Regions from separate parts of the Serratia plymuthica genome, predicted to be linked through region 2. Evidence: predicted binding sites of a transcription regulator. Region 2 holds the regulator's gene; each other region holds the start of a gene.
What was found. Region 2 encodes CRP, which controls carbon source genes, mostly activating them, when cyclic AMP is high. Its sites were predicted from a motif close to ATGTGANNNNNNTCACAT; they were not measured.

Region 1 (7,478 bases), 1.6 Mb from region 2:
GGAATCGACGCCGAGCGTCACCAACTGGCAGCCGATCAGCAAGCTGAAGAAGCCGGGCATGCATATTCTCTCCTCACTGCAGGCGGTCGCGCACGGCGCGGATTCGGTACAGTACTTCCAGTGGCGTAAAAGCCGCGGCTCGGTGGAGAAATTCCACGGCGCGGTGATTGACCATTCCGGGCGGCTGGACACCCGCGTCGGCAAGGAAGTGAGCGAACTGGGCCGGTTGCTGGCCGCCATGGCACCGGTCGCCGGTAGCCGGGTCGAGGCGCGGGTGGCGATTATCTTCGACTGGGAAAGCCGCTGGGCGATGGACGATGCCCAAGGGCCGCGCAACGCCGGGCTGCATTATGAACAGACGGTGGTGGAGCATTATCGCCCGTTCTGGGAGCAGGGTATTGCGGTGGATATCATCAACGCCGATTGCGATCTTTCCGGCTATCAACTGGTGATTGCGCCGATGCTGTATATGGTGCGCGAAGGCTTTGCCGCGCGGGCGGAAACCTTTGTCCGGCAGGGCGGGCAGTTTGTCGCCAGCTACTGGAGCGGCATCGTCAATGAAAGCGATCTGTGCCACCTGGGCGGTTTCCCGGGGCCGCTGCGGCCGTTGCTGGGGATCTGGGCGGAAGAGATCGACAGCCTGACGGATGACGAAACCAACAGCATTCGCGGCGTGCCGGGCAACGAGTTGGGTTTGCAGGGCAGTTATCAGGCGCGCCATCTGTGCGAGTTGATCAATCTGGAAGGCGCCAGCGCGCAGGCGGTTTACGGCGGCGACTTCTATGCCGGCCGCCCGGCGTTGACGGTCAACCGTTTTGGCGACGGCAAGGCGTGGTATGTCGCTTCGCGCAACGATGCCTCTTTCCAGCGCGATTTCTTTATGGCGATAGCGCAAGAGCTGGCGTTGCCGCGCGCGCTGGAGACGGCATTGCCGCCGGGCGTGACCGCACAGCGGCGCACCGACGGGGAATCCGAGTTTATTATCGTGCAAAACTACAGCGACAAGGCAAAAGCCGTGGCGTTGCCGGCGGCGTATACCGATATGTCGAGTGCTCATACTCTACAGGGCGAAATGACGTTGGCCCCCTGGGGCTGCCGCATATTGACCCGCAAGTTGGCATAGTTTCTTCCCCTTGCGCCCGTTCAGTCGAACGGGCGTTTTTTTACGCCCGTCTCTTATGAGGAAATAACCATGGTCAGTTTAAAAGCCTTTACGCATTATTTCTCGCACCCGAAATCGCCGGTGGAAGATAATAACGTCGATATGTCTTTTTTAAAAACGCTGATGCAGCATTTAGGCGGCCGAGAAAATATCCGGCATGTCGATGCCTGTATTACCCGCTTGCGCGTGACGGTGACGGATTTAGCCAAGGTCGATACGGAAGGCTTGCAGCAGTCGGGCGCTTTGGGGGTGATTATTATTGGTCAGGAGGTGCACGCGATATTTGGCAAGCAGTCGGATAATTTGCGTAAATTACTGGCGGAGCGTTTTTCGGTTAATCATCAGGAATAAAAAATAATTGGTAACCACCTTTGGGTGGTTACCAATGGACGACAGCAACCGGAGAGCGTCGTCAAAGACACAGGAGATAATGATGAGATAATTAAGTACTGCCAATGAAGCAAGAGTCGTTATTTACCCTGATGCAAGCCTGTTACCACCAGGCTTCAACCTGCACGCCAAAGTTCCAGGTATTGCTGGCGGTGCCGTCCTTGAATGAATTGCCTTGCTCTGAATCATTGAGATAGGAGGCGTATACGCGCAATTCAGGGCGGGACATGAATTCCGGCCCATCCGCCAGCCCCAACGCCAGCGTGTACTTCTCGCCGCCTTGCTTGTAGTGGCTACCGTCTTTGTGGTCATCCTTCTGGTAGAAAGCGCCGGCTTCGCCAATGCCGCGTACGTACTGCGTGAACTGGTACTGCGCCCGGCCCACCAGAGAGATCAGGTTGCTTTTGTCGATCGCATCGCTCAGGTCGTTGGCGGAGCCCCAGGTCAACACGTGGTTAAGGGAGAACTTATCGGTAATCGGGATCAGACCGGTATTGATCACCCGGTAACCGGTGGCATCGCGGGTATTGTTCCAGACGTCATACCAACCGCCGCCCTGGGACACCATGTTCTGCGCCAACCCTTTGGTGGCGTACTGCAACACCATTTTGTTATAGCCGCCCAGCATGTCCTGGCTGATCTCGCCGGTCAGCATCACGCCGTTTTCCGCGTCGTACAGGCCGCCGTACTCTTTTTGCTTGTTGGTCGGGTTCGGCATCGCATAGTCGATACCAAACTCGGTCCAGGCGCCGGTCCACGGCTTCCAGCCGGCATAGCGCAGGTCGAGATAGTTGATGTTGAGGTCGTTGGTGTTGTCGACACGGTAATCCACGTCGTTGCCGTCACCGCGGATCCAGGCTACGGAGATGGCGCCCGGCCCGAAGGAGAGGTTTTCCACGCCGGCGCCGGCACCCGAAATGTTCCAGTATTTGGTATCGATGATGTGCAGGTCGTGGCGCTGATAATAGCGCTTGCCGCCCCAAATCACCGCGTTCGGGTCGCCCGGGATCAGCCCCTTGATTTGCAGATTAAGCTGACGCAGCCCGAATTGCGCGTCATCTCCCAGCGTGGTTTCGTTGTCGTTTGAACCGTCCGACACCATGCTGACCATAGTGTCGAGATAGAAGCTGACGTCGTTCTTTTTGTAGACTTCGCTGCCCAGTTCAACTTCACCGTAAGTATCGGATTCGTTGCCCAGGCGGCCAATTTTGTTCTTCTGCCATTCTTCCAATCCACCATCCTGGGATACGCCGACCCCGGAACGCAGATAGCCATGGAAATCGATCCCTGGGGTTTCGACGGCAAAAGCGACCGGTGAGGAAAGCGCCATCGCCAAAGCGACAGACAATGTGCGTAGTCTTGTTTTCATGTATGCCTCATTATGTTTTTTGTATTACGTTCACATCCACGCAGCAATAGAATGGCTAATCATGACAACAAACAATCGCGTTATTGATTTATTGTGATTTAGTGCAAATAAAACAGCAGGATTTGTAACGGTTAGTGAGAAAGATCACTAAGGCTGGTTATGTGAACGAATAACTTTTTTTGAAATTTGATGGATGTGATCGGGGTAACTATGCGGTGAGGGGGGCGCCTGTTACAATCAGTCCAGAGCAATCACAGGGAACGGATTATGAAGTCGAAAAGCACCACGTTAGAAGATGTTGCCCGTCATGCCGGCGTGTCTTACCAGACGGTTTCACGGGTGTTGAACAAGTCTGCCAATGTCTCTGAAGCCACGCGTCGCAAGGTTGAGCAATCCATTGAATTGCTCAGGTACGTGCCCAATCGCCTGGCGCAGCAGTTGGTGGGCAAACAGAGCCGAACGCTGGGGCTGGTCACCATCTCCCTGGCTCTGCATGCCCCTTCGCAGGTGGCGGCGGCGGTAAAGCGTTACGCCAATGCGGAAGGTTATCAGGTGTTGATTTCAATGATTGATGAGAACGTCAATCATGGCATACAGGATTCGATCAACGATCTCAAATCGCAGCGGGTAGAAAAGGTCATCATCAACGTACCGCTGGAGACGGCGGTGGCGGAGAAAATCGCCGCGGACAACGATGACATTACTTGCCTGTTCCTCGACGTTGACCCTTACAGTTCGGTGTTTAACGTTTCGTTCAACCCGGCGGACGGCACCCGCGCCAGCGTCAAGTACCTGTACGAACTGGGGCACCGCGACTTTGCCTTGCTGGCGGGGCCGCAATACTCCATTTCGGCCAATTTGCGACTGAAGAACTGGCAGGAAGCGCTGCAGGATTATGGCCTGACGCCGGTCACTGTGCTGCACGGCAACTGGGATGCGCAAAGCGGTTACGCCGGCGCATTGCAGATGCTGCGCGAGACCCCGCATTTCTCGGCGGTGCTGGTGGGGAATGACCAAATGGCGCTCGGGCTGCTAAGCGCCTTCCATCAGAACCAACTGCCGATACCGGGGCAAAAATCGGTGATTGGCTATGACGATGCTTATGAAAGCGCCTTCTTCTACCCGGCGCTGACCACCGTCTCGCTGGATCTGGATTTGCAGGGCAAGGAAGCGGTCAGGAAGGTGCTCAACACCAGCGAGAGCGAGCTGTCGCGCGCGTCCTCGATTCTGTCGGCAAAGCTGGTGATCCGCAATTCCACCGGGCCGCGCGAACATAACGACAAGGACCTGAAGCAGATTGCCGAACAGCTGCGTCTGTTGGCGCAACGCCTGGAGCAGTGATCGCGCTCCGGCGCTGTTCGACATCGGTATGATCAGGCTCCGGCGTTTGCGTCCCAAATCGGCAGCAAGGCTGTGACTGCGCTATCGAGCACCGAATGACTGACGCCGTCGCGCGCCAACGTCGAAACGCCCAGCAGGAAGCTGTCAAACAAAGTGGCGATGGCGGCAGCGTCGGTATCCTTGGCCAGTTCGCCGCTGGCAATGCCTCTTTTGATGCAGTGAATAAAACCGTTCAGCGTACGCCGGCGCGAATCGGCAAGCGGCTTCAGGACCGCCGAATGCTCCTCCGCACCGCCTGACATTACGCCCAATGCAACCATGCACCCCTTGGGATGTTTATCTTCACACTGCATCTTCACCGAGCGGCGCAGTGAGGTTTCAATCGCCTCTCTGGGGGGGAGGGAATCATCCCAGAGCGCATCATTGACCCGCCCATAGCTGTTGAGATAGCAGGCTACCGCCTCTCTGAACAGCGCCTCTTTCGAACCAAAGGCGGCATAAAAACTGGGCGCGCTGATGCCGCCGCCAATCTGCGCTTTAAGCTGAGCCAGAGAAGTGGCCTCATACCCGTGCTGCCAAAACAGATGCAATGCCTGCTGAACGGCCTCGTCGCGGTCGAACCGGCGAGGGCGACCCATTTGTGCCATGACTGACTCCCTGTTTGTAAGTTACATACCGATCAGTATAAATCTTGTTGACACTCAGATGATAGCTCCTTAGCATAATTATACCACTCGATACATAAATCAATTCCAGTGACGTACTGACCGACATGCACCTTGGCAAAAGAGTGCATTTCGCTGTCGCTTATATTTATACCGATCGATACATAAATGGATAAACCATGAACCAAACAACTACCCATTGCAGTGATGCCGGAGCGATCCCCGAGGAGGCTCAGCGTCTGCCGATTGCCGCGCTGCTGGCATTAGCCATGACGGGATTTATTTGCATTGCTACCGAAACGCTCCCCGCCGGTTTGCTGGCCCAGATCGCACCTGGCCTACAGGTGTCGCCTTCGCTTGCCGGACAGATGATCACCGCCTACGCGCTGGGTTCGGTACTGGCTGCCATTCCATTGACGCTCGCCACTCAGCGTTGGCGGCGGCGCAACGTTTTGCTGTTGACTATTGTGGGGTTTTTTCTCTTTAACTCGATCACTGCGATGTCGGGCAGCATTGTGGTTACGCTGACGGCGCGCTTTTTTGCCGGTGCGGCGGCGGGGCTGGCATGGAGCCTGCTCGCCGGCTATGCGCGCCGGATGGTGGCGCCTCATTTTCAGGGCAAAGCGATGGCGGTGGCGATGGTGGGCGCACCGGTAGCGCTGTCGCTGGGCGTGCCGCTCGGGACATGGCTGGGGTCGGTGGTCGGTTGGCGCACCGCCTTTGGCGTTATGTCGTTGCTGTCGTTGGCGTTAATCCTTTGGGTGCTGGCAAAGGTGCCGGATTATCCGGGGCAGACGGGAACCAAACGGATGCCGCTGTACAAGGTGTGGATGACACCCGGCGTCAGATCGGTATTGGGCGTGGTGGTGCTGTGGATGTTCGCTCATAACATTCTCTATACCTACGTTGCGCCTTTTATTACGCCGGCAGGCCTTGGCGACCGTGCTGATGCGGTATTGCTTATTTTCGGGTTGGCGGCGCTGGTGGGGATCTGGATCACCGGCCGGGTGGTTGACAGCCACCTGAGAACGGCGGTGCTGACCAGCCTTGCGCTCTTCGCCACCACCAGCGTGCTGTTGGGCTTGGGGTTCCAGAACGCGCGGGTGATTTGTGTCGGTATGGCACTGTGGGGGTTGAGTTTCGGCGGTGCGGCGACGCTACTGCAGACCGCACTGGCGGATGCCGCCGGTGAAGGTGCGGATGCGGCGCTGGCCATGAACGTGGTCACCTGGAACAGCGCCATCGCGGGCGGCGGCATTTTCGGCGGGATCTTGCTTGATCGGTACGGCCCGGCGTTTTTTCCCTGGGCAACGCTGGTGCTTCTGTTGGGCGCGTTGGCGGTCGCGGCCGCGGCCAAAGGGCACGGATTCTCCGCGGGAAGACGCCAGGGCTGAACCTGGCGGTTGCAGATGGCGCATTCCGTGCGCCATCCGGCTTCAATCCTCGGATCAGGTGTTATCTACCCGGGGATTGGAACGGGTCGGTTGACTGGGGTATTCCACCTGATGCTTGTGCAGATAGTCCCGTATCAGTTGCCGGATCACCTGCGACGGGGTGACGTCCTGTTGCAGGCACAGCTCTTCAAGGGCTTTTTTCTTATCCGGATCGATGAGTATCGTCAGTCGTGCCGTTTTCTTTTCCATGAGGATTCCTCCAGAGGATGATAATCAAATGATAATGGCATGCTGGGTAATCGGCTATCCAAACCACAGTTTCTAGTTAAAATGCAACCGCTCAATTTTGCGCGACAGAAAACCTAAATCACAGCCAAAGGTCGGACCGGCGGCGGCGGCAAGCTGGCGCAGCAGGCTGAGCGGCGTCTCAACATGGCCCGGCGCAGCGTAAATAATGACGTTGCCGCTGGGCGCCACGCAGTAAAGAACGGTTTTAAACGCGCAGTGCAAACTGTGATACAGCAGCGTGCTGTCATCGGGCACCTCATGATAATTCAGCACCAGCCAGCCCTGAGGCGAAAGGCGACCTGCGCATTGCTCCAGAAAATTACGCGTGCCCTGTTGCGGGTCCATCGCGAAGGCGCTGTAGAGATCGGAAAATATCAAATCATAACGCCGAGTGGCGGGAGCCTGTAAAAAATCGGCGGCATCGAGGGTGTGCAAGGTGACGGTGTCATCCGTGGGCAGGGTGAAATAACGGCGGGCGACAGACACCACCGCCGGGCGCAGTTCCACCACATCCAGCAGCATGTTGGGATCATAGGCATGTAATGCCCGCACCAGGCTGCCGCCCCCCAGCCCGAGGATCAGCGCCGCCGAAGGCGGCTGCCAGGCCACCGCCATCAGCATGGTTTTTATGTAGTTGTGAACCGGCACCTGCGGCGCGCTGATGCACATTTTGCTCTGCTCGCAAATGCCGTCGAAACGCAGGGTACGGTAGTCTTTGTGGTCAGAAACGATAATTTCACCGCAATGATCCTCCTCCCGGGCGATGACCTGTCCACGGGGAGAAAAATCAAGACTGTTTAGCAACTTATCAACAATCGACATGGTAGCTTCGCTTTGGCTCCTTTATAAAACGGCGGCTTATTTACGGG
Region 2 (7,478 bases):
CTACCGCCGTTGCAGCGCGCTGCCGCTGTTACCGGCAATTCAGACGCCGCTGCTGATCATCCATGCCAAGGACGATCCCTTCATGACCGACGCAGTGATCCCCGACATCGCCGGCCTGCCGCGCAACATTGAATACCAGTTGACCGAGTTTGGCGGCCACGTCGGCTTTGTCGGCGGCACTTTAAGCAAACCCCACATGTGGCTGGAATACCGCATTCCATCCTGGCTTTCCCCTTATCTGGAACCCGCAACGTGATTATCCCCTGGAAAGAACTGGAAACCGAGACGCTGAACAGCCTGATCGAATCCTTTGTGCTGCGCGAGGGCACCGACTACGGCGAACACGAACGTTCGCTGGAGCAGAAAGTGGAAGACGTTCGCCGCCAGTTGCAAAACGGCGAAGTGCTGCTGGTGTGGTCAGAACTGCATGAAACCGTCAACATCATGCCACGCGGGCAGTTCCGCGCCGGGCAGGAAGAAATTTAGTGTCAGCCGGTTCTATGACTGACGGAAAAAATCAGGTAACAATGAACCATTGCAAACCCGCGCGCGGAATTTTGCCCTTGGCGAAAGGGCGTCAAACAGACCAATAACCCTACTCTGACGCCGGCGCATTTAACACGGAGTGACAACCACCATGTCCGCCAAACATCCCGTTATCGCAGTGACCGGCTCCAGCGGCGCCGGCACCACCACCACCAGCGTGGCGTTCCGCAAGATATTCCAGCAGTTGAACATCCGCGCGGCGGAGCTGGAAGGCGACAGCTTCCACCGCTATACCCGGCCGGAAATGGACGCGGCGATCCGCAAAGCGCGCGATCTGGGTCGTCATATCAGCTATTTCGGGCCGGAGGCCAACGACTTCGGCCTGCTGCAGCAGAGCTTTATCGAGTACGGCAAGAACGGTACCGGACGGTCACGCAAATATCTTCATACCTACGACGAAGCGGTGCCCTATAACCAGGTACCCGGCACCTTTACGCCGTGGGAGGCGCTGCCGGCGCCGACCGACGTGCTGTTCTATGAAGGGTTGCATGGCGGCGTGGTTACCGACCATACCGACGTGGCCAAACATGTCGATCTGCTGGTCGGCGTGGTACCGATCGTTAACCTGGAGTGGATCCAAAAGCTGATCCGCGATACCGGCGAGCGCGGCCATTCACGTGAGGCGGTGATGGATTCGGTCGTGCGTTCGATGGAGGACTATATCAACTACATCACGCCGCAGTTTTCGCGCACCCACATCAACTTCCAGCGCGTGCCGACGGTCGATACCTCCAACCCGTTCGCCGCCAAAGCCATCCCTTCACTGGATGAAAGCTTTGTGGTGATTCATTTCCGTGGTCTGGATCAGATCGATTTCCCTTACCTGCTGGCGATGCTGCAAGGATCTTTTATCTCGCACATCAATACGCTGGTCGTGCCGGGCGGCAAAATGGGGCTGGCGATGGAGCTGATCATGGCGCCGCTGGTGCAGCAACTGCTGGAAGGCAAAAAAATCGAGTAATGGGCCGGTGCGCGGCGGCAGGCCGCGCCCCTTTCTGCTCGCGTTTTACGCCACGGCGCGGATTTCAAAGCTGTGGGTCACGCTGGCGGCCTTGTTCAGCATCAGCGATACCGAACAATATTTCTCGGCGGAGAGATTCACCGCACGTTCCACGATCTTGTCGGTCAGATCTTTGCCGGTCACGATAAAATGCAGGTTGATATGGGTAAATACGCGCGGCGCTTCTTCACGCCGTTCGGAGGTCAGTTTCACCTCGCAATCACGCACGTCATTCCGCCCTTTTTTCAGGATCGACACCACGTCGATAGCGCTGCATCCGCCCACCGACATCAGCACCATTTCCATTGGGCTGGGTGCTTTATCGCCGGCGTTGCCATCCATCAATACCTGATGACCGGACGAGGACTCACCCAGAAACGTCAACCCTTCTACCCACTTAACTCTCGCCTGCATGCTGGTCACTCCGGTTAATTTCTTAAAATCAGGGTACGCTTTCGCATAGAAACTGGCAACGGAACCTGATGCTAATCATGCGCGAGCAAGACAACACGAGACACCCGCCTCACTCTGTGCTACAAACAGAGCCGCAATAAATCTTTCCGGGACACTGATTTCAGGGAAACTCCCAGAGAAAGGCTCCTTTACCGGTATGTTAATAGAATGTAGCTTGCAGCGCTCCCGGCAAGTTAATATGCTAGAGCGACAGCGTATATTCATGACACGCCTCAAAACCTGCTGCCAGCCACCCTTAAAACAACGGCGACAGCACGTTTTACAGGGAACTCTGACCCCTGTGACACAAGGCAGCGATAACAACAGAGGATAACAGCGAATGGTTCTCGGCAAACCGCAAACAGACCCTACACTCGAATGGTTCCTGTCTCATTGCCATATCCACAAATATCCATCCAAAAGTACGCTGATTCACCAAGGTGAAAAAGCCGAAACGCTTTACTACATCGTAAAAGGCTCCGTCGCGGTGCTGATTAAAGATGAAGAAGGTAAAGAGATGATCCTGTCCTACCTTAACCAGGGGGATTTCATCGGCGAGCTTGGATTATTTGAAGAAGGCCAGGAGCGTAGCGCCTGGGTCAGGGCGAAGACCGCCTGTGAAGTGGCTGAGATTTCCTACAAGAAATTCCGCCAGCTGATTCAGGTCAACCCGGATATCCTGATGCGCCTGTCAGCGCAGATGGCAAGCCGCCTGCAAGTAACCTCGGAGAAAGTGGGTAACCTCGCCTTCCTGGACGTTACCGGCCGCATCGCGCAAACGTTGCTGAACCTGGCGAAGCAGCCCGATGCCATGACTCACCCAGACGGCATGCAGATCAAAATCACCCGCCAGGAAATTGGCCAGATCGTCGGTTGTTCACGTGAAACCGTCGGCCGCATTCTGAAAATGCTGGAAGATCAAAACCTGATCTCCGCCCACGGCAAAACCATTGTCGTTTACGGCACGCGTTAATCACTGAAAAAACGGCGCGATGATTCGCGCCGTTTTTTTATGCCCCGGCCGATCATGTGGCGTCGACTGATTTACCACCCGGAAGTCAATTACGCACTGCGGCAAACGCTGGTGCTGTGTCTGCCAGTGCTCTTTGGTCTGCTGATCGGCCACCTGCAACTCGGCCTGCTGTTTTCCCTGGTTCCCGCCTGCTGTAACATCGCCGGGCTGGACACACCCCACAAACGTTTTTTCAAACGCCTGATCGTCGGCGGCTCACTGTTTGCACTCAGCAGCCTGTTGCTGCAGCAGGCGTTGCTGTGGCAACTGCCGCTGCCGGCGTTGATGCTCGGCCTGGCTCTGCTGCTCGGCGTCAGCGGCGAAATCAGCCCGTTGCATGCCCGCCTGCTCCCCGCCGCGTTGATCGCCGCCATCTTTTCGCTCAGCATGGCCGGCACGGTACCGCTGTGGTACGCCCCCGTGCTGTATGTGGTGGGGACGGCCTGGTACGGCCTGTTCACCTGGTTCTGGTTCAAGCTGTGGAAAGAACAGCCGATGCGCGAATCGCTGAGCCAGCTTTATCTGGAACTGGCGGACTACTTCGAAGCCAAGTATTCCCTGTTAACCCAACATACCGATCCGCAAACCGCGTTACCGCCACTGCTGGTGCGCCAGCAAAAAGTGATGGACCTGATCAGCCTGCTGTATCAGCAGCTCAACTTTTTGCCGCACGCCAATAATCTCGAGCAAAAACGCCTGCAGCGAACCTTTCAGGTCGCGCTGGATTTACAGGAACACATTACCGTCAGCCTGCACCTGCCGGAAGAAGTGCAAAAGTTGGTGGAGCAGAGCCAGGCCGAGGCGATTATCCGCCGCAATGCGCAGGTGATTGCCGGCCGGTTGCGCACGGTGGCGCACGATATTCTCTACCATCAATACTCCCAGCGCTTCAGTATGACCCACGAGCTGGCGGCCCTGGAAAAAGTGGCAGCACAACACCCCGACAACCCGGTGGGCCAGTTCTGTTACTACCACTTCAGCCGCATCGCTCGCCTGCTGCGCACCCAGCATCCGTTATATCGCCGTGATCTGATGGCCAATCAAAACCGCCTGCCGTTCTGGCCGGCGCTGTTCAGCTACCTGTCACTCAAATCCAACGCCCTGCGCAATGCGGCCCGGTTAGGCGTGATGTTGGCGGCAGGCAGCAGCCTGGGCATGTTTTTCAACCTGCCAAAGCCTTACTGGATCCTGCTGACCATCATGCTGGTAAGCCAGAACGGCTATAACGCGACTCGGGTACGCATCCAGCACCGTGCGCTCGGCACATTGGCCGGGCTGGTGATCGCCGCCGGGTTGCTGCAATTGCAAATGCCCGAGGGCGCGACCCTGAGCGTGATGTTGGTCATCACGCTGGCAGCCTATCTGGTTTCGCGTAAAAACTACGGGCTGGCGGTGATAGGCTTTACGGTGACGGCGGTCTATACCCTGCAACTGCTGGCGTTGAACGGCACGCATTTCCTGATCCCTCGTCTGATCGATACCCTGATCGGTTGCGTGTTGGTGTTCGGCGGCACCATCTGGCTGTGGCCACAATGGCAAAGCGGCCTGCTGCGCAAGAACGCCCATCAGGCGCTGGAGAAAGATCAACAGGCGCTGCGCCTGCTGCTGGAAGAGCAGGAACCCGATCCCAGCGCGCTGGCTTACGCGCGCATGCAGGTGAACCAGGCGCACAACGCGCTGTTCACCTCGCTCAACCAGGCGATGCAGGAGCCGGGGTTTGAATCCAGCTATCTGGCAGATATGCGCCTGTGGGTGACGCACAGTCAATTTATTGTCGAACACCTGAACGCCATGACCATTCTGGCGCGCGAGCACTATATGCTGACGCCGAAGCTGGCGCAGGAGTATCTGCAAACCTGCGAGATCGCGCTGCAAAGCTGCCAGCAGCGGCTGGAATACGACGGGCCGAGCGGCAGCAACAGCATCATGCAGCCACCGGATTTGCACCCGGAAATGCCGGTCACCGAGATGGAGCGCCACCTGCGCCGCATCCTGTCTCACCTGAGCGTCATGCACACCATTTCGTCGCTGGCCTGGCGCCAGCGCCCGCATCACGGCATCTGGCTGAAACGCAAACTGCGCGATCAATAAGGGCGCCCTGCGGCGCCCCTTGTCATCCCGAGATAAGATTAAGCGTTAATCACGTCCTGCACCGCCAGTTCAAACAGCGCCATGCCATCGTCGATGTCTTTCAGCTCCACAACCAGCGAAGGCGCAAAGCGGATCACATTAGGGCCGGCGTTGAGGATCATCAGCCCACGCGCGGCGGCGGCGGTGAGGAAATCGCGCGCCTTGCCGTGATACGCTGGCGTCAGTTCGGCGCCAATCAGCAGGCCCATACCGCGAATGTCGCTGAAAATACCGTATTTCTCGCCGATTTTCCGCAATGCCTGCACGTACAGAAGATGACGCTGTTCGATGCCGCTCAGCACTTCCGGGGTATTGATCACGTCCAGCGCCGCTTCCGCCACCGCACAGGCCAGCGGATTACCGCCGTAAGTGGTGCCATGGGTGCCCACCTGCATCACCGAAGCAATCTCTTCCGTGGTCAGCATGGCGCTGACCGGGAAACCGCCGCCCAACGCTTTGGCGGTGGTGAGAATATCCGGCGTCACGCCATAATGCATATAGGCGAACAGTTTGCCGCTGCGCCCCATGCCGCTTTGCACTTCGTCGAACACCAGCAGTGCCTGGTGCTTATCGCACAGTTCGCGCACGCCTTTGAGGAATTCAGCGTCCACCGGGGTTATCCCGCCTTCGCCCTGAATAGGTTCCATCACCACCGCGCAGGTATGATCGTCCATCACCGCTTTTACCGCCGCCAGATCGTTGAACGGCACGTGCACGATATCCGCCGGTTTTGGGCCAAAACCATCGGAATACTTGGCCTGCCCGCCCACCGAAACGGTGAACAGCGTACGGCCGTGAAAGGCGTTATAAAACGCGATGATTTTGGTTTTATAGGGGCTGTGGCGGTTAATGGCGTAATGACGCGCCAGCTTGAAGGCCGCTTCATTGGCTTCCGCGCCTGAGTTGGCGAAAAATACCCGATCGGCAAAGGTGGCATCAATCAGTTTGCCTGCCAGGCGCAGTGCCGGCTCATTGGTGAAGACGTTGCTGGTATGCCACAAGGTTTCGCCCTGCTGCTTCAGCGCCTCAACCAAGGCAGGGTGGCAGTGCCCTAGCGCCGTGACCGCAATGCCACCGGAGAAATCGATGTACTCTTTCCCCTGCTGGTCCCACACGCGGCTGCCTTTGCCCTTCACCGGGACAAACTGGGCAGGTGCATAAACAGGCAAGATAACCTGATCAAAAGTGCTGCGGCTTACTGGGTATTTTTCGGTCATTATGGGGTCCGCCCTAAAAGTGATTCGGTATTCTCACTGCCATTAAGTGAAAATATAATCACAAAATATGCATAAAAAACCAATAAAGGGCAAATGCAAATCGTCTTCGTCGGCAAAAAAAACCTAACTGATTAACTTTTAAGAAAATTATCCAGCAGTTGGTGGCCCTGCTCGCTCAGGATGCTCTCCGGATGGAACTGCACACCCTCCAGCGCCAACTCAGGGTGGCGGATGCCCATGATTTCATCGCGAACGCCGTCGCGCTCGCTCCAGGCGGTGACTTCAAAGCAGGCCGGCAGCGTGGCGGCTTCCAGCACCAGCGAGTGGTAACGGGTAACGGTCAACGGGTTGTTCAGCCCGCGAAATACGCCGCCGTCGAGATGACGGATCGCCGAGGTTTTACCGTGCATCACCTCGCGGGCGCGCACCACCTTTGCCCCAAACGCCTGACCCAGCGCCTGATGCCCCAGGCAAACGCCGAGGATCGGCAGCTTGCCGGCAAAATGACGGATCGCGGCCAGCGAGATGCCGGCTTCGTTCGGGGTGCAGGGGCCAGGGGAGATCACCAGACGCTGCGGCGCCAGCCGTTCGATATCGGCCAGTTGCAGCTCGTCGTTACGCTTCACCAGCACCTCGGCGCCTAATTCGCAAAAGTACTGGTAAAGGTTATAGGTAAAAGAGTCGTAGTTATCGATCAACAGCAGCATAGTGTTTCCAACGGACATCATCGTAGGGGGAGAATATCTCGCCCCGATTTACACGGGCGCAGTATACAACGCCCCGACAATACTGCCGCTATCGATAATTTCCGCTTACTTTTTACGGCCGCCCATGATCGAACCCAGCACGCCGCGCAGGATCTGGCGGCCGAGATCGCGCGCCATGCTCTTGGCGGCGGTCTGGACAATACCGTCGCGCTTGCCGCCGCGCGGGCCGGTGGAGCCGAACAGAATTTCGTTCAGGCCGCCCATCAGGCCACCGCCCGCCGGCTGCTGCGCCTGCGGTTGTTGCGCCGGCTGGCCCGGCTGCGGGCTGCCGACGGTGGCGAACCCTTCCGACGACAGCTTCTCATAAGCCGATTCGCGATCGACCATATCTTCGTAGCGGCCATACAGCGGTG
Region 3 (7,478 bases), 1.8 Mb from region 2:
TTCACCGGGATACGGAACAGCGGCAGCAGGGTAAATTTGGCGCCAAAGTAAGAACCGGCTGCGGTTGCCAGCGCGAAGAACCAGGCGTGCAGCGAGAACTGCGGAATGCCGGTAAAAAACGCCGCCAGGTTACACCCCATCGCCAACCGCGCGCCAAAGCCGGCGATAATGCCGCCCAACAGCGCCTGTACAATGCGGATACGGTGCTGTGGCCGGCGTAGCTTGATGTTGTTGGCCCACAGCGCGGCGGCGATGCAGCCGGCGAACATACCGATGATCATCCGACCGTCGATGCGTTGCAGCGGCGTGCCCTCAAGGCCGATAACCTTAAAGTAGCCCCATTGCTCGGGATGCAGGCCAAACGCCTGCAACAAATGGCCGCCCCAGCGGGTAAATTCGCCGGTTACCGCCCAGAAGGTGCCGGTCATGCCGAAGTAGTAAGTCGAGAGTATCCCGGCGGCAATCACCGCCGGCAGTGGCGCCCAAAAGCGCACCAGGTATTGAGATTTAAATTGCTGCCAACTCATGGCATCTCCTGTGCGTAGTATCCATAAGAAAAAACCTTATAAAGGATACGCCATTTAACCGCGCTTAACGGTAAATTTCAGGCATAAAAAAACCAGCCCGAAGGCTGGTTTTTCAGTGTGACTAACCGCGAACGGCTAAATCAGACGTTATGCATCACCGAAACGGCGACGTGGTGCAGCCGGAGCGGCATCATCACGACGCGGTGCGCGTTGGCCGTCACGGTTGAAGTTACCGCCACGACGTTCGCCACCGGCGTTGGCGTTACCGCCTTCGCGACGCTCATTGAAAGAACGACGTGGAGCACCGGCGCCGGCACCTTCGCGACGTTCGCCGTTGAACGGACGAGCACCGCCACGACGCTCGCCACCAGGAGCCCCGCCTTCGCGACGCTCACGACGTTCATGCGGCTGTGCATCGCCCAGCAACTGCATGTTCATCGGCTTGTTCAGGATGCGGGTACGGGTGAAGTGAGACAGGATCTCGCCCGGCATGCCTTTTGGCAGTTCGATGGTGGAGTGGCCGGCAAACAGCTTGATGTTACCGATGTAACGGCTGCTGATGTCGCCTTCGTTAGCGATCGCGCCAACGATATGACGAACTTCCACACCGTCATCACGGCCCACTTCAATGCGGTACAGCTGCATTTCGCCAACGTCACGACGTTCGCGACGTGGACGCTCAGCGCCACCGTCACGGCTGTCTGGACGCGCGTCACGACGACGGTCGTTGCCGCGATCTGAGCCACGATCGTCACGGTCGTTGAACTCACGACGTTGACGCGGTTTGAATACCGGATCCGGTGGCAGAATCAGAGGACGTTCGCCCTGCGCCATTTTCAGCAGTGCTGCGGCCAGAGTTTCCATTTCCAGCTCTTCTTCCGGCTGCAGTTTAGCCAGCAGCGCGCGGTACATGTCCAGATCGCTGCTTTCCAGCTGTTGCTGTACTTTAGCGGCGAACTTGGCCAGACGACGCTCACCCAGCAGCTCTGCATTTGGCAGCTCAACTTCTGGAATGGTCAGCTTCATGGTGCGTTCGATGTTGCGCAGCAGGCGGCGTTCGCGGTTTTCCACGAACAGCAGCGCGCGGCCGGCGCGACCAGCACGACCGGTACGACCGATACGGTGAACGTAAGACTCGGAATCCATAGGGATGTCGTAGTTCACAACCAGGCTGATACGCTCAACGTCCAGACCGCGAGCGGCAACGTCGGTGGCGATCAGGATATCCAGACGACCGTCTTTCAGACGCTCCAGGGTCTGCTCACGCAGCGCCTGGTTCATGTCGCCGTTCAGTGCGGCGCTGCTGTAACCGCTGCGCTCCAGCGCTTCAGCCACTTCCAGGGTCGCGTTTTTGGTACGCACGAAGATGATCGCCGCATCAAAGTCTTCAGCTTCCAGGAAACGCACCAGCGCTTCGTTCTTGCGCATGCCTTGCGCAGTCCAGTAGCTCTGGCTGATGTCCGGACGGGTAGTGATGCTGGACTGAATGCGCACTTCCTGCGGATCTTTCATGAAGCGACGGGTAATGCGACGGATCGCTTCCGGCATGGTTGCAGAGAACAACGCGGTCTGATGTTCAGCCGGGATCTCCGCCATGATGGTTTCTACGTCTTCGATAAAGCCCATGCGCAGCATTTCGTCGGCTTCATCCAGCACCAGACCGCTCAGGTTAGAGAGGTTCAGCGTGCCGCGTTTCAGGTGGTCCAGCAGGCGGCCTGGGGTACCCACTACGATTTGTGGGCCCTGACGCAAGGCGCGCAGCTGCACGTCGTAACGTTGGCCGCCGTACAGGGCAACAACGTTAACGCCAGTCATATGTTTAGAGAAATCAGTCATCGCTTCAGCAACCTGAACCGCCAGTTCGCGGGTCGGTGCCAGCACCAGAATCTGTGGTGCCTTCAGGGAAGCGTCAAGGTTGTGCAGCAGTGGCAGCGAGAACGCTGCAGTTTTACCGCTACCGGTCTGCGCCATGCCCAGCACATCACGGCCGTTCAACAGGTGAGGAATACACTCAGCCTGGATCGGTGACGGTTTTTCGTAGCCCAGATCGGTCAGGGCAGAAATGATAGGAGCAGACAGCCCCAGGTCAGCAAAAGAGGTTTCAAGCTCAGTAGTCATGTACACGTGCCTCATTAATAATGGCAGCCAGTCTACATAACTCGTCGAGAAAATTTTCAGTCATTTTCATTGAAAAGTGTGAACCGGCTCAAATTAGATTATAAAACGAACAAAGAAGCCCTCGCCCGTTAAGGCGATAACTTTGGCTATAAAACCAATGTTAATCAGGCTGATTACCCTTCATCTTCCAAGCCGCCGCTGTGTTGGCTGCTCTCCCTCACCCTCGTCACTTAGTGAACTAAGCTCCCAGGGATTCGTTCGATTGCCGCCTTGCCGCAACTTGAAATCTTTTGGGTAGAGGTGTTCGTCAGCTATTGCTGGTCCGATTCCGATAGGTCGTCTTGTTCTTGGCCCAACAGCGCCAATTCCAACAATGCATAGCGGTGCTCAACGAAATTATGAACGTTGTTAGCAACCGTCAGTTTGAACAGCGCCGAAGCGGTGTCCTTGTCCCCCAGACTCAGGTAGTGTTTACCCAAATAGAAGTCAGTTTCACTGAGATGCTCAGCGAGCGAAGTGTTATCCGTTGCCTCTGCCTTGAGCCTTTCCATCAGCGTTTTTTCGCTGATGTTGCCCAGGTAGAATTCGACAATATTCCATCCCCATTGCCCTCGGTTCGCTTTGTCATAACGCTGCTGGAGCGCTACGTCAGCCTTCTTGGGATCGATTTCTCTTTCCACAAGATACAGCCACAACGAACGGAAGGGATCGTTTGGGTCGTCTTGATAAAACGCCTGCAGATCATCCTGCGCCAACGGGAAGCGGCCGCCATAATACAGTGCGATGCCCCGGTTTAAACGCGCGTAATTGTAAGTTGGATCAAGCTCTAGTACAGAATCAAACGCTTCATAGGCAGCATCAAAATTGCCTGCCTGCGTTAAGTAAATGCCCAGGTAGTTGAAAACTTCCGGCATATCAGGACGTATCGCCAGCGCTTGCGAGAAATCATTGCGCGCCAGTGCACGTAGCCCGAGGCTATCATACAGCACACCGCGCTCATATAAAAGCTGCGCACGCTCATCGTCCGTCAGTGCCCGGCTGGCAAGTATTTGTTCCATGCGCGCCAGGATCACTTCCTGCTGCAGCGTTGGCTGCAACGGGATCGCCAAAACTTCGTCTTTACGCCAATCATGGTTGCTGCATCCTGCCAGCATGAGTGCTGTCGCAACGTAACACCAGCGCAAGAAAGGCTTCATTTCCCACTCCCGAAGACAAACATTGGATGAACGTCCTGTCATCCGTTTGCTAATACGCAGGCATCCTACCCGCGCGATACGAACAGCTCCCAACCCCATGGCGGGGAGCTGTAAATCTATCTATACAGTTATTCTGCTTCAGGCGCAGGTGCAGACGAGTCTGCTTCTGGCGCTGTCGCTTCTTTGATGCTCAGACGCACACGGCCCTGACGGTCAACTTCCAGTACCTTAACCGGTACTTCCTGACCCATTTGCAGGTAGTCGGTCACTTTCTCAACGCGCTTGTCAGCGATTTGAGAGATGTGCACCAGACCTTCTTTACCGCCGCCGATCGCCACGAATGCGCCGAAATCAACGATACGGGTAACTTTACCCTGGTAAATACGGCCCACTTCGATCTCTGCGGTGATCTCTTCGATGCGGCGGATAGCGAACTTGGCTTTCTCACCGTCGGTAGCAGCAATTTTAACCGTACCATCATCTTCGATTTCGATGGTAGTACCGGTTTCTTCAGTCAGCGCACGGATGACAGAGCCGCCTTTACCGATCACGTCTTTGATCTTGTCCGGGTTGATTCGGATTGTGTGGATACGCGGTGCGAACTGAGAGATATCGCCACGCGGGGTGCTGATAGCCTGTTCCATTACGCCCAAGATGTGCAGACGCGCGCCCTTGGCCTGGTTCAGTGCCACCTGCATGATTTCGCGGGTGATGCCTTCAATTTTAATGTCCATCTGCAGCGCGGTAATACCGTCACGGCTACCTGCTACTTTGAAGTCCATGTCGCCCAGGTGATCTTCGTCACCCAGAATGTCGGACAGAACGACAAAGTTATCTTGTTCTTTAACCAGGCCCATTGCGATACCCGCAACGGCTGCCTTGATTGGCACGCCTGCGTCCATCAGCGCCAGAGAGGCACCACAGACAGAAGCCATTGAAGAAGAACCGTTGGATTCGGTGATTTCAGAAACCACACGCACCGTGTACGGGAAATCTTCTGGTTTAGGCATCATAGCCAATACGCCGCGTTTCGCCAGGCGACCGTGACCAATTTCACGACGTTTAGGCGAACCCACCATACCTGTCTCACCTACGGAGTACGGAGGGAAGTTATAGTGGAACAGGAAGCTGTCGGTCTTCTCGCCCATCAGCTCGTCCAGATTCTGCGCGTCGCGAGCGGTGCCCAGCGTTGCGGTAACCAGAGCCTGAGTCTCGCCACGGGTGAACAGTGCGGAACCGTGGGTACGCGGCAGCACGCCGGTGCGCACGTCCAGGCCACGGATCATGTCTTTTTCGCGGCCGTCGATACGCGGCTCGCCACGCAGCACGCGGCTACGTACAACGTTTTTCTCAACGCTGCCCAGGATGTCCTGAATTTCAGACGCGTCCAGGGTTTCGTCCTGTGCCAGCAGAGTTTCAATTACGCTGCTCTTGATCGCATCTACCTGAGCGTAACGCTCTTGTTTTTCGGTGATGTGATAAGCGTCGCCCAGACGGCTTTCCGCCAGTTCTGCAACGCGCGCGTGCAGCGCTTCGTTGACTGCAGGCGCCTGCCAGTCCCACTTAGGCTTGCCGGCTTCGGCAACCAGGGAGTTGATGTTTTCGATAACGATCTGCTGTTGCTCGTGGCCAAAGACCACCGCGCCCAGCATCTGATCTTCGCTCAGAACGTCAGCTTCGGATTCAACCATCAGCACTGCGCCAGCGGTACCGGCAACCACCAAGTCCAGGCTGCTTTCTTTCAGCTCGTCGGTGGTTGGGTTCAGCACGTACTGATTGTTGATGTAACCCACGCGTGCAGCGCCGATTGGGCCGTTGAACGGAATACCGGACAGGCTCAGGGCAGCAGAAGCGCCGATCATCGCAACGATGTCCGGGTTTACCTGCGGGTTAACGGAAACTACGGTCGCGATCACCTGAACTTCATTCAGGAAGCTGTCCGGGAACAGTGGACGGATCGGACGGTCAATCAGGCGTGAGGTCAGGGTTTCGCCTTCGCTCGGACGGCCTTCACGACGGAAGAAGCTGCCCGGGATACGACCAGCAGCGTAAGTACGCTCCTGGTAGTTAACGGTCAGTGGGAAGAAGCTTTGGCCTGGTTTGGCTTTTTTCTGGCCAACGACGGTAACGAATACTGCGGTGTCATCCATGCTCACCATAACGGCGGCGGTGGCCTGACGAGCCATCATACCGGTCTCGATGGTGACGGTATGCTGGCCATACTGGAATTTGCGAATGATCGGTGTCAGCAAAATTATATCCTTGATTAACGGCGCGCAATCGTATTGACGACTCAACACGCCAGTGACTCGATTTGCCTTCTCACTACATCCTCGCGACTAATGACAATCCTTATCTCAAGCCTGAGACAAAGCCTCTCATTAGCCGCGCGAACCTCTGTAACGGAAGAACCTGTTTGGAAACATCAGTAATACATTAACCTGATTTGCTTATGCTTCCTAGAAGAAAGGGGCCAAAATAGGCCCCTTTCCGCTGAAACTTGCTAGATTAGCGACGCAGACCCAGACGCTCGATCAGGCTGGTGTAACGTGCTACATCTTTACGCTTCAGGTAATCCAGCAGCTTACGACGCTGAGAAACCATACGCAGCAGACCACGACGGCTGTGGTGATCTTTTTTGTGTTCTGAGAAGTGGCCTTGCAGATGGTTGATCTGCGCAGTCAACAGGGCAACCTGAACTTCGGTAGAACCGCTGTCGTTAGTACCACGACCAAAATCAGCTACGATTTGAGCTTTAGCTTCAACACTTAGAGACATTGTCATACTCCAGATTATAGATAATAAATACAGGCGCCGATCTCTAATTCAGCAACCCAATGCATAAGCTGCGCCATTCTACTCTTATCCCCGTCATCCTTCAAGCTACAGGGGTGTTGGGGATGTGCGCAGTGCGATCGCAAGGCAGTGCGTTTCCACCCTCAGTCGAAATGTTCGACTACCAGGCGGCGCGGCGCTACGCGACCGTCATCGGCAATGTCGCCGACGCCGATAAATTTACGCTCTTCACCTTCGGTCATTCGCACCATGCCCGAGGCCGGCGCGCCGGCAACCTGTACCGGCTGCCCCTGCTTGACGTAACCCGCAACGACCGGCAGCAAATTCACTTCCGGGTAGTTTTCTACCGGGCTGTCCATCGGCATCAGCAACGGATCGAGCAACTCGCCAGGCGCGATGTCCTGTGCCTGGGCCTGCTCCAGCAGCGCATTCAACTGCTCAAGCGTGACCATGCGTTCGATCGGATAGGTCGCTACCTGCAGGCGACGCAGATAGATCACGTGCGCGCCGCAGCCCAGCAATTCGCCGAGATCATCGGTGATGGTGCGGATGTAGGTGCCTTTCGAACAGTGAATTTCCAACTCCAGCTCATCGCCTTCCCAGCGAATAAACTGCAGTTCATACACCGTGATGCTGCGCGCTTCGCGCGGTACTTCGATACCCTGGCGCGCATACTCGTAGAGTTTCTTGCCCTGATATTTCAGTGCCGAGTACATCGACGGCACCTGCTTGATATCGCCGCGGAAACTGTCCAGCGCCGCATCGAGTTGCGCCTGGGTGAAATTCACCGGGCGCTCTTGCACAATCTGGCCGTCCGCATCCGAGGTGTCGGTGCGCTGAC
Region 4 (7,478 bases), 1.4 Mb from region 2:
GTCGGTTGAACGCGGTTCCATCACCGCATTGATTGGCCCTAACGGCGCCGGAAAAACCACGGTGTTCAACTGCCTGACCGGTTTCTACCGCGCCACCGGCGGCGCGATCCTGCTCAATACCCATAAGCGGCCGACCGACGTTATCCGGGTGTTGGGGCAGAAATTCCGCGCCGGCGACTGGGTTAACCCAAAGCGGCTCGGTTCGCGCGTCTACTATAAAATGTTCGGCGGTACCCATCTGGTCAATCGCGCCGGGCTGGCGCGCACCTTCCAGAATATCCGGTTGTTCCGCGAGATGTCGGTGGTGGAGAATCTGCTGGTGGCCCAGCACATGCTGAGCAACCGCAATTTGATCGCCGGCGTGTTCAATACGCCCGGTTATCGCCGGGCGGAAAACGACGCGCTGAACCGCGCCTTCTACTGGCTGGAGGTGGTGGAGCTGACGGACTGCGCCAACCGGCTGGCGGGGGAGATGTCCTACGGCCAGCAGCGGCGGCTGGAGATCGCCCGCGCCATGTGCACCACGCCGGAGATGATTTGTCTCGACGAACCTGCCGCCGGGCTGAACCCGGTGGAGACGGCGACGCTGAGCCGCATTATCCGTTTTCTGCGCCAGCATCACGGCATTACGGTGCTGTTGATCGAACACGACATGGGCATGGTGATGGAGATTTCCGATCGGGTGATCGTGCTCGATCACGGCGACGTCATCGCCGAGGGTACGCCGAAAGAAATTCAGCATAACGATACGGTGATCGCCGCTTACCTTGGTGCGGATGAAGAGGAGCTGGCGGGATGAGCAATGCGATGTTGGAGTTTCGCGACGTAGACGTGTTTTATGGCCCGATCCAGGCGTTGCAGCAGGTGTCGTTGCAGGTGAACGAAGGGGAAACGGTAGCGCTGATCGGCGCCAACGGCGCGGGGAAATCCACGCTGTTGATGTCAATCTTCGGCCAGCCGCGCATCAGCGGCGGGCAGATCCTGTTTCGCGGCGAGGATATCAGCCGGCGTTCCACCCACTACGTTGCCAGCAGCGGCATCGCCCAGGCTCCCGAGGGGCGGCGTATTTTCCCGGATATGAGCGTGGAGGAAAACCTGCTGATGGGCACCATTACCCTGGGCAATCGCTATGTGGATGAAGATTTGCCGCGCATGTTCGATCTGTTCCCGCGCCTGAAGGAGCGGCGCAACCAGCGGGCGATGACCATGTCCGGCGGCGAGCAGCAAATGTTGGCCATTGCCCGTGCGCTGATGAGCCGGCCGAAGCTGCTGTTGTTGGACGAGCCGAGCCTGGGTCTGGCGCCGATCATCGTCAAACAGATCTTCAGCATTCTGCGCGAGCTGACCCGTGGCGGCATGACGTTGTTTCTGGTGGAACAAAATGCCAACCATGCGCTGAAGCTGTCCGATCGCGGCTATGTGATGGTCAACGGTCAAATTCGCCTGACCGGCAGCGGTGCGGAGTTGTTGAGCAATCAGGAGGTGAGGAAAGCCTATCTGGGCGGGATTTGAACCGTTACGCCGGGGGCCGGGAGGCTCCCGGCCAGCGTTCAAAACTGGCGTTGGATCCAGCGCACGTTCAGCCGCACCAGCGCGACGATGCCATTGGACAACCAACGCAGGCTGGCGGGCAAATCGCGGCGACGAATATCCAGCAGCAGCACGGTGCGCACTTCCTCGCTGTCGTTCCACACTTCGTGTTCGAAGGTATCATCCCACAGCATAAATTCCCCCTCGTTCAGCCGGTATTCGCGCCCATCGACCTTCAACACCGCCGCGGGAACGCCGTCGGCGCGTTTGGGCATCGACAGCACCAGATAACCGCGCAGAATGCCACGAAACGGGCCACGGTGCGCCGGCACCTGTTTGCCGGGCGCCAGGAAGGACAGCGAGGCGGAAAGCACGTCCGGTGAGGTGGCGATCAGCCCGGCCAGCGTCGGGCAGCGTTCAAGATTGCGGGTTATCGGCTGGCCATAGGCCTGCATGATAAACATCCGCCAGTCGCGCGCGTCGTTGGCGGAGATCGACGCCTGTTCGCTCATGATCTCGTGAAAACGCGGGATATTGCGCAGATCCTGGGCAACGCTCAGCGCCTCATCACGTATCTGCGGCCAGGCTGCGGTAAAACGTTGTGCGTCGGGGAACAGGCGGTCGCTGTCGAGTACCGGCGCGCCGGAGATGCGGCGATCGTAAATACCGCGTAACCGCAGCACTGCCCAATCATAGATAAATGACATGGTGTCCTCGTTAGATAAGATGCGACTGCCGGGCGATCAACAACTGTAAGAAAAACGGTATAGGTTCAATAGATTAGTATAGCCTTTCGCCATGTGAGAATAGTAGTGGCCGGTGACGATACCGGCAGGGAGAAGCGGGGGATCGGCTCGACAGATTTACCGGCAACGGGCGTTCCCGTTCGGCAGCGAACCCGGTGTTTGCCTGAGTATGTTGTCGAAAAATACAGCACAATAAAAATGTGACGCATATCGCATTTTAACCGGCGGTTGGTTAAAATATCGCTACTGCTCGCATCTGTCCGGACCCCGTTAAATATGGAACACACCCACGTCTCGCGCTCGACCGCCTGGTTGCGCGTGGTTGTCCTCGCCATCTCGGCCTTTATCTTCAATACCACCGAGTTTATTCCGGTCGGGTTATTGAGCGATATCGCCCAAAGTTTCTCGATGCAAACCGAGCAGGTCGGGCTGATCATCACGATTTACGCCTGGATCGTCGCCGCCGCCTCACTGGTGTGCATGTTGCTGACCAGCAAGATTGAGCGCCGCAAACTGCTGATCGGGGTGTTTGTGCTGTTTATTGCCAGCCATGTGTTGACCGCCGTGGCGTGGAACTTCACCACGCTGGTGATTTCCCGCGCCGGGGTGGCGCTGGCCCACTCGGTATTCTGGTCGATCACCGCCTCGCTGGCGATTCGCGTGGCGCCGGCGGGCAAGAAAGCGCACGCGTTGAGCATGCTGGCGGGCGGCACCGCGCTGGCGATGGTGCTTGGCCTGCCGTTGGGGCGCATCGTCGGCCAGTTGCTGGGGTGGCGCATGACCTTTATCGGCATTGCGGTCTGCGCCACCTTCGCGCTGGCGCTGCTGTGGCGCTTGCTACCGGTACTGAAAAGCGAGCATTCCGGTTCGCTGGCCAGCGTGCCTGTGCTGTTTAAGCGCCCGGCGCTGGTTCGCCTGTATATGCTGACCATTATCGTGGTGACGGCGCATTTTACCGCCTATAGCTATATCGAACCCTTTATCCAGACCGTGGCCGGGCTGTCGGAAAACTTTACCACCCTGATGCTGTTGCTGTTCGGGGCCGCCGGTATTTTCGGCAGCCTGTTGTTCAGCCGTTTCAGCGAACGTTTCCCGTCGGGCTTTTTCATCGGTGCCATCGCATTGTTGATGTCGAGCCTGTTGTTGCTGCTGCCGGCCTCCGGTGACGAAACCCACCTGACGCTGTTGTTTGCGGTATGGGGCGTGGCGATCATGGCGATTGGCCTGTCGATGCAGGCCAAGGTGTTGAACCTGGCGCCGGATGCCACCGACGTCGCGATGTCTATCTACTCCGGGTTGTACAATTTCGGCATCGGCGCGGGTGCGTTGTTGGGCAATCAGGTCAGCCTGCACCTGGGCATGGGCAACATCGGCTTTGTCGGCGCACCGCTGGCGCTGATTGCGCTGGGCTGGTGCCTGTTTAGCTTCTATCGCAGCGAGCGTTTATTGCAGCATCGGGCCTGACGGCTGCGTTTACCTTTCTTGTGCCGCGCCGTCATGCGCATGCAAACGGCCCAATAACATAAATACCAGTAACGCGGTGCCGGCTGCGCCAACTGCCAGCAAATAAAGCAGAGTGCTGAACGCCTGATCATAGATATGCTGTGTTAGCCGGCGTTGGCCGGGCAGCAATGCGGCGGCGTGGTTGAGATCGCCCAGCGCCGCGCGGTTGGCCGCTTCGCTGATGGAGTGCGTACCGGCAGCCCCGGGCAGTGCGTCAAGCAGGCCGCCCTGAATCAGCAAGGCGAGCACCGCGCCGGCAATCGCGATGGCGATGCCATCGGCTGAGACACGTACCGCGTTGAAAATGCCGGTAGCCATGCCCGCCCGCTCTTTTTCCACCACGCTGACCGCCATCGCATCCATCAATCCCCAGGGCAGGCCGATACCGGTGCCGATCAACAGCATCGGTACTATCAGGCCGTTACCGCTATTTTCCGTTAACCCATGAGCGAGCCAGGCCAATCCTGCGGCAGTCAGCAGCAAGCCGATGCCGGAGAGCAGGCCAGAGGTAAAGCGCCGCGCCAACAGTGCTGCGATAAAGGGCACTATCAGCAAGGGCGCCGCCAGGGCAATCATGGTTTTGCCGGCCTCGAATGCGCTCTGCCCGTCAATGCCGATAAAGCGCCCCGGCAGCATGACGATCAGTACCACAAAAAAGAATGCCGGCGAGGCGGCCAGTACCTGAACCCCAATAAAGCGGGGGCGGCGGAACAAGGTCAGGTCGAGCATCGGCCGCGCCACCCGTCTTTCAATCAGCACGAAGCCAATAAACACCCCCAGGGATAACAGCAATGAACCGGCTACCGACAGGCTGCGCCAGCCGTTTTCCGGCGCGAGCAGGATAGCGTAGGTGAATAACGTCAGCGCAGCGGTGAAACTGATCGCGCCGGGCCAGTCCAGCCCCGTCGCATGAGGGTTGCGGGACTCGATGGCCGCGAACAGCACCAGCGCAAACCCCACAACGGCGATCAACGCGGTGGCGATAAACACCCATTGCCAGCCTGCCGTAACCACCAGCCAGCCGGATGCCAGCGGCCCGAAAGCCAGGCCAATGCCGAACGTGGTGCCCAGCAGGCTGAATACCCGGGTGCGGACCGGCCCGTGGAAGGTCTGCGCCAACGATGACATGGCGCCGGCGAAAGCGGCCGCGCCGGCCAGACCTTGCGCCAGCCGCAGGATATCTATCCCCACTACCGAGGGAGAGTAAGGGAGCATCAGCGTCAGGAGGGTGAACGCACCCAGCCCGAGCAGCCAGACGCGCTTGCGCCCATAAATGTCGGTCAGGCTGCCGGCGGCCATCATCGCGCTGCCATAGGTGAGGATATAACCGTTGACCACCCAGCTCAGCTGTACGGCGGTGCCGCCCAGCGACTGGCTGATGGAAGGCAGCACCACCGCCGGGCCGGTGAAGCTCAGAGGAATAAGAATGCCGGTCAGGCAGGCGGCCAGCAATTGCAGCCATACCCGAATCTCAATGCGGTCTGCGGTGGAAGTTATCTGCGTCATGTTTTCATCTTGCACATAATGGAAAGGCCCATAAACGGGGCTGCGCAGCGTGATCACTGCATAGCCACCAACATAATCCCTCCCGTACTGAAGAAAAATAGGCTAAATTTCCATAGATATCGGACAAAAACGTCCAAAATCACAGAGGGCATCATGGACAGTCTCAGCGGTATTCTGGCGTTCGTTCAGGTCGCGGAAACGCGCAGTTTCTCTGATGCCGGTCGGCAATTGGGCATATCCTCCTCCGCCGTGGGTAAAAGCGTGGCGCGCATGGAGGAACGGTTGGAAGTGCGCTTGTTTCACCGCAGTACCCGAAGTGTGACGTTGACGGCCGAAGGCGCGTTGTTTCTGGAACGCTGCCGCCGTATTTTGGCGGAAATAGCCGCCGCCGAGCTTGAACTTGCGGACACCCGGGCCGCGCCACGCGGCAAGCTGCGCATCAGCCTGCCACTGGTCAGCGGTTTGATGATGCCGGTGCTGACGGCTTTTATGCATCGGTATCCGGATATCGAGCTGGATGTGGATTTTTCCGACCGTCTGGTCGACATCGTTGAAGAAGGGTTTGACGCGGTGGTGCGCACCGGCGAACCGGCCGATTCACGGCTGGTATCGCGCCGGTTGGGCGTTTTCGAACTGGTGTTGGTGGCGTCGCCGGGCTATTTAAAACGGCGCGGCGTGCCGGAGAAACCTGCGGATTTGCTCAGCCACGCCTGCCTGCAGCATAAATTCCCCACCACGGGGCGGTTTGAATCCTGGCCGCTGCGGCCATTGCCGGGCGAAGCCCTGCCGGAATTGCCGGCCACGATGATCTGCAATACCACCGAGGCACTGTTGCAGGTAGCCCAGGCCGGGCTGGGTATCGCTTGCCTGCCGGATTTTATGGTGCAAGAGTCGTTACAAAGCGGCGAGTTGCGAAGGGTACTTGAGAGCTACACCGATCATCAGGGGACGTTCCGGGTTATTTGGCCGTCCAGTAAATATCTGGCGCCTAAACTGCGCGTTTTTATCGATTTTCTTGGTGAACGGTTACTTTCTCCTGGCATTCCTTTTTGATAACCCATGATGCGGGCGATGTATCTATAATATCGTCGTACAGTACAGATACTTTTCGATGGGTATATTATCAATGGTTAACCCAGGCAGTAATATGCTGCAGGTTTATTTTGATTTTACTTGAAAATAACGCCCCTAAAAGGGGCGATGATTTAGTTATTTTCTATCTTCAAAAGTTTGGAATTGAAGTTTCCAACAGTCGTTAATTTTCATCCAACTTTCAATGAAGTTTATTTTTCGAATGTCACCATTTCTTTCTGTTATTTCAGCCGATCCAGTTATAGATGCTAACCCATCAAAGGTGATGATGTGAACATCAATTTCCTTTCGTTTGATAGCCTCCATCGACATTGGATCTTTTGATTTTAAAAGAGATAGTTTTCTGAGTTGGTGTTTTTTATAAACCAACATTTCGCCGTTAGTCGAAAAGAACCACTCAGCTTCAAGATAATCGAGCATATCAATATTTAGAGAAAAAAATGCGTTGTACCATTCTTTTCTCATTAACTCTAAATTCGATGCAATCTTGGTCAAATTATCCTCTTCAAATCAATTTGCTCTTGTATAACCTCACTATACTTCGAGTGAGTTAAGATCGCGTCATCAATCCCTTTATTATAGATAGGGGGGCCAAATGTTGCCAAGATGAAATCGAATAGAAAATCAGCATCGAATTGTTCTATCGTAAAGTCAAGGTTTTCCTTGAGATAATCTTTAAGTGAAGTAAGCAAAACTTCTTTATCTTCACTTTCAATTTTTAACTCAGTCATATTTTGTCCTTATATTCGGTAAGTTAAATTTTACGTAGTTTTGGTTTTTGCATTCTTCAATCAATGCAGACTCCCATGAGTCAATATCTATTCCTTTAATACACATCCGAAAGGATGTTCTTTAACTCATTATTTTTCGACTCATTGCCACCAAAAGCAATAGGCTTACGCATATCTTCATATCTAACTAATGAGTCAAGGAATGTTTTTATTACATCAATTTTTCTTGGGCGTATTATAGGAAATGAGATATGCAGTGACCTTTCACTTTGCGTACTGATATATATCAGTCATTGCCCGCGGGTCGGGAGATTTTCCTGATCCTGAAGTTTCCCCCCAAGTGTTATGCAAAATATTTATAATTAAAAAA

Region 1: a site for CRP is predicted at 3,013-3,030, ahead of JK621_RS10740 (maltoporin). Genes of this name have one in related genera too.
Region 3: a site for CRP is predicted at 2,722-2,739, ahead of yrbN (protein YrbN). Genes of this name have one in related genera too.
Region 4: a site for CRP is predicted at 2,475-2,492, ahead of JK621_RS24470 (sugar transporter). Genes of this name have one in related genera too.

The regions. Positions count from the first base shown of each region.
Region 1 covers NZ_CP068771.1:2,252,959-2,260,436, forward strand. The annotation lists gene JK621_RS10730 (beta-galactosidase) at 1-1,123, shown strand, start outside; gene JK621_RS10735 (glucose PTS transporter subunit EIIB) at 1,193-1,513, shown strand; gene JK621_RS10740 (maltoporin) at 1,656-2,921, opposite strand; gene JK621_RS10745 (LacI family DNA-binding transcriptional regulator) at 3,189-4,262, shown strand; gene JK621_RS10750 (TetR/AcrR family transcriptional regulator) at 4,295-4,909, opposite strand; gene JK621_RS10755 (MFS transporter) at 5,107-6,321, shown strand; gene JK621_RS10760 (ribbon-helix-helix protein, CopG family) at 6,376-6,570, opposite strand; gene JK621_RS10765 (spermidine synthase) at 6,643-7,431, opposite strand; gene fabZ (3-hydroxyacyl-ACP dehydratase FabZ) at 7,468-7,478, opposite strand, start outside.
Region 2 covers NZ_CP068771.1:3,867,085-3,874,562, reverse strand. The annotation lists gene JK621_RS18000 (hydrolase) at 1-256, shown strand, start outside; gene JK621_RS17995 (YheU family protein) at 253-486, shown strand; gene JK621_RS17990 (phosphoribulokinase) at 638-1,507, shown strand; gene JK621_RS17985 (OsmC family protein) at 1,553-1,960, opposite strand; gene crp (cAMP-activated global transcriptional regulator CRP) at 2,340-2,972, shown strand; gene JK621_RS17975 (YccS/YhfK family putative transporter) at 3,027-5,102, shown strand; gene argD (bifunctional acetylornithine/succinyldiaminopimelate transaminase) at 5,141-6,358, opposite strand; gene JK621_RS17965 (aminodeoxychorismate synthase component II) at 6,490-7,065, opposite strand; gene JK621_RS17960 (helicase HerA-like domain-containing protein) at 7,171-7,478, opposite strand, start outside.
Region 3 covers NZ_CP068771.1:244,533-252,010, reverse strand. The annotation lists gene yedE (selenium metabolism membrane protein YedE/FdhT) at 1-527, opposite strand, end outside; gene JK621_RS01215 (DEAD/DEAH family ATP-dependent RNA helicase) at 675-2,645, opposite strand; gene yrbN (protein YrbN) at 2,635-2,709, opposite strand; gene nlpI (lipoprotein NlpI) at 2,957-3,841, opposite strand; gene pnp (polyribonucleotide nucleotidyltransferase) at 3,970-6,093, opposite strand; gene rpsO (30S ribosomal protein S15) at 6,350-6,619, opposite strand; gene truB (tRNA pseudouridine(55) synthase TruB) at 6,781-7,478, opposite strand, start outside.
Region 4 covers NZ_CP068771.1:5,280,708-5,288,185, forward strand. The annotation lists gene JK621_RS24455 (ABC transporter ATP-binding protein) at 1-799, shown strand, start outside; gene JK621_RS24460 (ABC transporter ATP-binding protein) at 796-1,512, shown strand; gene JK621_RS24465 (aspartyl/asparaginyl beta-hydroxylase domain-containing protein) at 1,551-2,237, opposite strand; gene JK621_RS24470 (sugar transporter) at 2,553-3,740, shown strand; gene JK621_RS24475 (MFS transporter) at 3,750-5,285, opposite strand; gene JK621_RS24480 (LysR family transcriptional regulator) at 5,439-6,338, shown strand; gene JK621_RS24485 (nuclear transport factor 2 family protein) at 6,495-6,872, opposite strand; gene JK621_RS24490 (DUF2164 domain-containing protein) at 6,869-7,108, opposite strand.